3 regions of the Cupriavidus cauae genome follow, and region 3 is predicted to be linked to each of the others. Evidence: predicted binding sites of a transcription regulator. Region 3 holds the regulator's gene; each other region holds the start of a gene.
What was found. The regulator FNR, encoded in region 3, switches genes on or off when oxygen is low (the NO sensors DNR and NnrR bind a similar motif). The targets are predictions, from matches to a motif close to TTGATNNNNATCAA.
Positions count from the first base shown of each region.

Region 1: KZ686_RS20435 (OmpW/AlkL family protein) is a predicted target of FNR. The motif match lies at 1,624-1,637, and genes of this name have one in related genera.
Region 2: KZ686_RS11620 (universal stress protein) is a predicted target of FNR. The motif match lies at 1,256-1,269, and genes of this name have one in related genera.

Region 1 covers NZ_CP080294.1:1,140,560-1,142,824, forward strand. The annotation lists gene KZ686_RS20430 (hypothetical protein) at 1-655, shown strand, start outside; gene KZ686_RS20435 (OmpW/AlkL family protein) at 852-1,499, opposite strand; gene KZ686_RS20440 (DUF6587 family protein) at 1,714-2,097, opposite strand; gene feoB (ferrous iron transporter B) at 2,115-2,265, opposite strand, start outside.
Region 2 covers NZ_CP080293.1:2,596,738-2,599,002, forward strand. The annotation lists gene KZ686_RS11615 (MBL fold metallo-hydrolase RNA specificity domain-containing protein) at 1-287, opposite strand, end outside; gene KZ686_RS11620 (universal stress protein) at 361-1,200, opposite strand; partial or broken gene KZ686_RS11625 (PHA/PHB synthase family protein) at 1,407-2,265, shown strand, end outside.
Region 3 covers NZ_CP080293.1:2,881,394-2,883,658, reverse strand. The annotation lists partial or broken gene KZ686_RS12910 (FixH family protein) at 1-96, shown strand, start outside; gene KZ686_RS12905 (hypothetical protein) at 255-524, shown strand; gene fnr (fumarate/nitrate reduction transcriptional regulator Fnr) at 703-1,431, opposite strand; gene KZ686_RS12895 (sulfite exporter TauE/SafE family protein) at 1,532-2,265, shown strand, end outside.

The sequences.
Region 1 (2,265 bases), on a different replicon from region 3:
GCTGGCCGCGCGGATCGCCGTCGTGGTGCTGAAGAACGGCAGCTACGCCTACACGCTCGAGCTGCTGCGCAACGGCACGCCGATCGACGCGATCTCGATCCTGAACGGCTATCCGGCCACGCTGTCCGCGCGCGTGATGCGCAGCGACGGCCTTGATGCGACCGCGCAGCTCGACGGCCAATGGTCGTACGCCAGCACCTCGCCGTCGCTGTCGGTCCAGCCCACGGCGAGCGGGCGCGGCTTCACGCTGAACACCAGCCGTCCCAACGGGGCCGATCCGCTGCAGAGCCTGTTGAAGGTCACGGCCACCAGCAAGGCCCTCGATGCCACGCCAAGCGCCGGGCTGACGGTGACCGAGCAGCCGACCTGGGCGCTGGTCTACGACGGTCCGCAACCGCTGCGCATCGCGACGATGCCGCCGCTGCCGATCCCGGTCACCGCGACCGTCAGGCATCGCGGCAACGCGCTGACCTTCCTCGAATGCGAGGCGTGGGACTGGCAGCAGGCCGGCAATATCGCCGTGACCCCGGCCACGCATCCGGGCCAGGTCGGCGTGACGCCATTGACCCCGGGCGACTTCTCGCTGACCGCGAGCTGCAGCGTCAGGAAGACCGGGCAACGGTTGTCGGTGACGATTGCGGGCACTGCGATCTAGGGCGGGCAGTTGGCGCGCAGTTGGCGGGCAGTTGGCGGGCATTTGGCGCGCGGCTGGCGCGCCGTGCCGCGCCGGTGCCGGGCCCTGCGATCCGAAACGCCCCCATGGCGACGAGCCCCGGGGGCGTTTCATCGGTCCGCAACAGCGGCAGCGAGAGACGAGCGTACCCGTTTCTGCGTGCCAATGGGACCGGCCCTCAGAACCGATATCCGACACCGACGCTGAACAGCCACGGGTCCAGCTTGACCTCCGACACCTTGGCGCCGGCCGCCTTCACATCGCTGGAGAGCCACACCTTCTTGATGTCCGCATTCAGGTACCAGTGGCGTGTCAGCCGGTAGTCCATGCCGATCTGCAGCGCGGGCGCGATGCTCCAGCGGTCCAGCGACAGCGTATTGCCGGCGAGATCCGCGCCCCAGATCCGCGTGAAGTTCAGCCCCGCGCCGACATAGGGCCGGAAGGTGGCGTGCGGCAGGAAGTGGTACTGCACCAGCAGCGTCGGCGGCAGATGCTTGAACGTGCCGATCCGATTGCCGTCGAGATGGACGTCGTGCTTCTGCGGAATGGTCAGCACCAGTTCCGCGGCAATGTGCGGCGTGAAGAAATAGGTGACATCCAGCTCGGGGATCCACTTGTTGTTGACGCCGATGCGGTCCGAGGCGCCCGCGCCGCCGACGGGGTCGGACTTCTGCGCAAAGTCGAGATAGGTGCCGCGCAGGCGGACCATCCAGTTGCCTTCGGGCTCGGTGCCGGCCGCGGTACCGGCCGCGATGCCACCTGCGGCGCCGGTTGCCGTGTTGGTTGCAGCGTCGGCCGCGTTGGCGTGCAGCGGCGGCAAGGCCATCATGACGGCCGCCGCGGCGACCGTTGCCAATCGGGTACGAGGAGATTGCATCGGGCTCATGTTGTGATCGACAGGACTGGGAAAGACCCCATGCCGAGTGTGCCCGTGGTGCCTGCGGACCCGTTTGACCTAAAGCAAAGGGCCAGCAAAAGCTGGCCCTCTCTACTATGGCGTGCGGCTGCGGTGTGCGGCTGCGGCGTGCTGCTACGACGTGCTACCGCGCGCTGTCGTGTATCTCCCCCTGGCCCTTGCCCTGCGGCTTGCGCACGATGCGGATCGGCTTCTCGTGCGCGGACGGGGCGGGGCTGGACGCATTGCCCAACGTATTGCCCGATGTATTGCCGGATGTATTGCTGTCGCAGCTGTTGCAGCCCCCGCTGTCGCAACCGGTGGCGCAGCCGGCCGCTACCGCCTGCGGCGCCAGCCGTGCCACCAGCCGCGCGCGCCATCCGCGTGCCTGCGCGCCGCCCAGGCTGGCGGCCAGCGCGGCCTTGGCGCGCTCGCGCGTGCGCGGCATGTAGCGCGCCGCCACCGACAGCGCGCACACCAGCACGATCAGCGGCACCAGCACGGATTCGACGGCGTGATAGAGCGACATGATGGTTTCCGGCTGCCTCAGCTGAACAGCAGCGCCACGCGATAGGTGACGAACGCCGCCAGATAGCCCAGGCCCGCGAGATAGAGCGTGGAGGCGGCCATCACCTTCCACGAGTTGGTCTCGCGGCGGATCACGGCCAGTGTCGAGATGCACTGCGGCGCGAACACG
Region 2 (2,265 bases), 280 kb from region 3:
CACAGGATGCCGCACAATTGCGCCGTCCCAGCGGTGCAGTAGACGCGCCCCCGAAAGCCGTTCTTGACCAGTAGCGGCACGTAGCCGCTGTGGTCCAGATGCGCGTGCGTCAGTACAACGGCGTCGAGGCTCGACGGCTCCACCGGCAACCGGTCCCAGTTACGCAGACGCAGCGCCTTGTAGCCTTGAAACAATCCGCAATCGACCATCACGCGCGACCGTCCTGTATCGAGTACGAATCGCGACCCGGTGACCGTATCCGTCGCTCCCAAGAATTGCAAACGCATGTCCTGAATCCTCTGTGCCCGCCCCTCTGAGAAGCGGGTTGCAATCGATCTGCGTGCAGATGCTCATTGCCGGTCAGTGGGACATCAGCACCGGTACGGTCATCGCCGCCAGCATGGTCCGCGTGACGCCACCGAGCACCATCTCGCGCAGTCTGCCGCGCCCATATGCGCCCATCACGATCATGTCGGCTCCGCAGTCCGCCGTTCGCGACAGCAGGAATTCCGCCACCGCCATATCGTCGTCACAAAGGGCAGACTCGGCGCGCGCCTGAATGCCATGGTCGCCCAGCGCTGTCAGGGCCTGTTCGACCGGGCTGGCGTCCGCGTGCGGTGGTCTGAGTTCTTCCTCGACACTGATCACCGTCACGGCACCCCCGGCCAGCAATGGCACGGCGTCGTGCAGGGCACGAGCCGATTGCCCGCTGCCGTTCCATGCCAGCACCGCTCTGCGCCCGACCGTCTCGAACGTCCCCGCGTAAGGAACGACAAGCACGGGGCGCCCAGACTCCAGCACGAGCGACTCGACGAACTGCGGTGCTACATAGCTGCCCGGGTCCTCCGAATCGTACTGACCTGCGACAATCAAGTCGGCCTCGCGCGTTTCGCGCACTACTGCAGACGGCAGCCCCCCTTCCACGACCCGCCATTGCGCACGCTCCAGTCCAAAAGCGTGCATGCACGCCTCGAACTGGCGCCGCACCACCTCTCTGATTTCCTGCCTGCGCCTGCGATCGGCTTCCAGCACGATTCCGGCGCCCTCCATCAAATAGAACCACGCCGGATCCGGCATGAAGCCTGCATACAGACCGATCAGCCTGGCACCGTGATCCCTGGCAAGGCCTGCGGCCAGCTCCAGTCGATGCATCGCACGCCGGCCGGCGTCCAGATGGACCATGATGTTGCTGTAAGGCATGGCGATTCTCCTGACGTTACATGCCTTCACTGTACGGAAGGGACCGCCACTCGTATTGATGCACGTCAAGGGATTGCGCGCGCTCCCTAGCACGAAACACGGGCAGATCGGCTCTTCCATTGACACAGGTCAAGGCGATATCGCCCCCCGCGCCTACAGTCGATATTGAAACGGACCGGCGCCGTAATGCCTTGCCATGAGCGCAACAGTACTCCGCGAGCACCGCGCAGGTCTGGACCGCGCCCATCTTGATCGTGCCGTCCTGGATCATGAAGTACTACATCCTTGACCTACAGCTGCACGACTAGCTGGTCCGGTACCTTGTGGCACGGGGACATACGGTGTTCATCGTGTCCTGGCGCAATCCCGGCCCGGAGGCGCGCGATACGGGTATGAACGAGTATCTGAAGCAAGGCCTGCTGCAGGCACTGGACGTCGCCCGCGCCCGATGCGCAGGCGCCGGTGTTCACGGCGTCGGCTATTGCCTTGGCGGGACCCTGCTCGCCATCGCTGCCGCGCAACTTGCGCGCGATGGCGACGGCGAACGGCTGCGCACTGCCACCCTTCTTGCCGCGCAGGTTGATTTTTCCGAACCCGGAGAGTTGGGGCTGTTCATCGACCACAGCGCGATGGCGGTTCTCGAGGCCTTGATGTGGAGCCAGGGATATCTCGACGGCTGGCAGCTCGGCGCGGCATTCCAGCTGCTCGGCACGCGCGATCGCGCGGCTTCTCGCGTGCTCAACGAGTACATGCTTGGCAAGCGGTTGCGCGCCAACGATCTTGTTTCGTGGAATCGCGATACCACGCGATTGCCATACCGACTTCACTCCGAGTGCCTGCATCGACTTTATCTGTCGAACGAGCTGGCGCGCGGCGCGTACTGTGTCGACGGGGACCCGATCGCCCTGGCGGACATCGATATCCCTCTGTTCACGGTCGCGACCGAGTACGACCACGTCTCGCCCTCGCAATCGGTCTACAAGCTGCACCTGCTGACCCGTACCGAACTGGTCTTCGTGCTTACCTTGGGAGGCCACAATGCGGGCATCGTTGCGGAGCCCGAAC
Region 3 (2,265 bases):
GCGGTGACGATCTGGGTCGCGATGCAGCATGCGGATCGACCCATCGTCGACGGCGTGGTGCGTCAGGGGCTGGTGATCCGGCAGGCGGCGACGTCGGCGGGGGCGGTGACGCCGGCAGCTGCGATGGCGGCTGCAATGGCGCCTGCAACCGCGGCCGCAACGGCGGCTGCAACGGCGGCTGCAACGACGGCCGCAGCGGCGGTCGCCACGCAGCACGCGCGCGACGCAGTGAATTCCCACGCGGTGGCGCGGCCATGAAGGCGCGCTGGCTGATGTGGGTGCTGTGGCCCGCCTTCGTCGGCGCGGCGGTGGCGTTCGTGCTGGTGTTCTCGCTGATCGATCCGAGCGAGTTGCGCGTCTTCGGACGGCCGCTCGAGCTGTCGCACGGTGCGATCTACACGATCGGCTTCGGCGTCGCGTGGGCGGTGTGCGCGCTGTCCAGCGCGCTGACGCTGTGCATGCTGCCGGCGTCGATCCTGGCGCCGATGTCGTCGCCGATGTCGGCGGCCGACGAACTGGAGTAGGGCGATGGCGAAGCCGGCGATGCGAGCGAAGCGCGCAATGGGGGCAAAGCTGGCAACGGGGGCAAAGCTGGCAATGGGGGCAAAGCGGGCAAAGCGGGCAATGTGGGCGATGTGGGCGATGTGGGCGATGTGGGCAATGTGGGCGATGGCGGCCGCCAGCGCCATCGCCGCGCGGGCTTCAGCAGGCCGTCTTTCCCAGCAGCTGGCGGATGCCGTCCATGTCGACCAGCTTGACGTGGCGCTGGCGGATCTGGATCAGCCCGGCTTCGGCGAAGCGCGAGAACAGGCGGCTGACGGTCTCGAGCTTCAGGCCCAGATAGCTGCCGATTTCTTCGCGGCTCATGCGCAGCACGAACTCGGACGGCGAATAGCCGCGTGCCGACAGGCGCTCGGACAGGCTGATCAGAAAGCCCGCCAGCCGCTCCTCGGCGCGCATCGAGCCCAGCGTGATCAGCATCATCTGGTCCTGCGTGATCTCCCGGCTCATCAGCCGCATGAACTGGTGCTGCAGCGACGGCAACGAGGCCGACAGCGTCTGGATCTCGTTGTAGCGCACTACGCAGACCTCGGTGTCTTCGAGCGCGGTCGCGTCCGACGCATGCCGCATCTCGGTCAGCCCATCGAAGCCGACCACTTCGCCCGGCAGATGAAAGCCCGTGATCTGCGCGCGGCCGTCTTCCATCGTCACGTGGGTCTTCAGCGTGCCGAAGCGGATCGCATAGACCGCGTCGAGGGGATCGCCGAGGCGATAGAGCGATTCGCCCTTGCGCACGCGCACGCGTTCCTGCACCAGCGTGTCCATCTTTTCGACGTCCTGCGCCGACATGCCGATCGGCAGGCACAGCTGCCCCAGCGAGCAGGTGGAGCAGCGGGTCGATTGGTCGTTGAGGGGGATGGCGTTCAGCAATTGGAATCCGCGCGAAAGGAGGGAGTTGCCATCGGCATCGCGATGGGCGTCAAGCGTGCGGGCATTCTACCGTGCTGCTCCCCGTCGAGGGGAGCGTGAGATGGCAATCGGCGTACTGGCAAGCGTGTTTCTGCTGGCGCTGTTGGGCGGTGTCCACTGTGCGGCGATGTGCGGCGGCATCGCGCTGGTGCTCGAAGGCGATGACGCGCGGCGGGCCGCGCCGGTGTCGTTGTACCGCAGCCGCGCGGCGTGGGTCCGCGAACTGCTGGTGCTGCATGCCGGGCGCCTCAGTGCGTACGCAATGCTCGGCGCCTTGCTCGGCGCGGTGGGCGCGACCGCGTGGAAGACGCAGTATCTGCCCGTGCAGCGCGCGCTGTTCGCGGCCGGCAGCACCAGCCTGCTGCTTGCCGGACTATGGACGCTGGGCGGCGCGCAACTGGTGGGGAAGGCGCCGGGTGTGAACGCCGTGGCGCGGCGTCTGGCGGCAGCCTGGGCGCGTTGGGGCGGAAGGACCATCGCGCGGCAGGACGCGGGGCCGGTTACGCACGGCACCAGCCGGCGTCTGCTGCGCCGCTATGCCGCCGGACTTGCGTGGGGACTGGTTCCCTGCGGCATGGTCTACGCCGCGCTCGCGCTGGCCTTGCTGGCCGGCAGCGCGGCGTCGGGCGCGCTGGTGATGCTGGCCTTCGGTCTCGGTACGCTGCCCAATCTGCTGATGCTGTCGAGCCTGTCGGCCGGCCTGCGCGTGCTCGCGCGCCGCGCGTGGGTGCGCCGCGGGGTCGGCGCGGCGGTGGCGCTGTTCGGCGCGGCCGGTCTCGCGCGGGCCGCGATGCT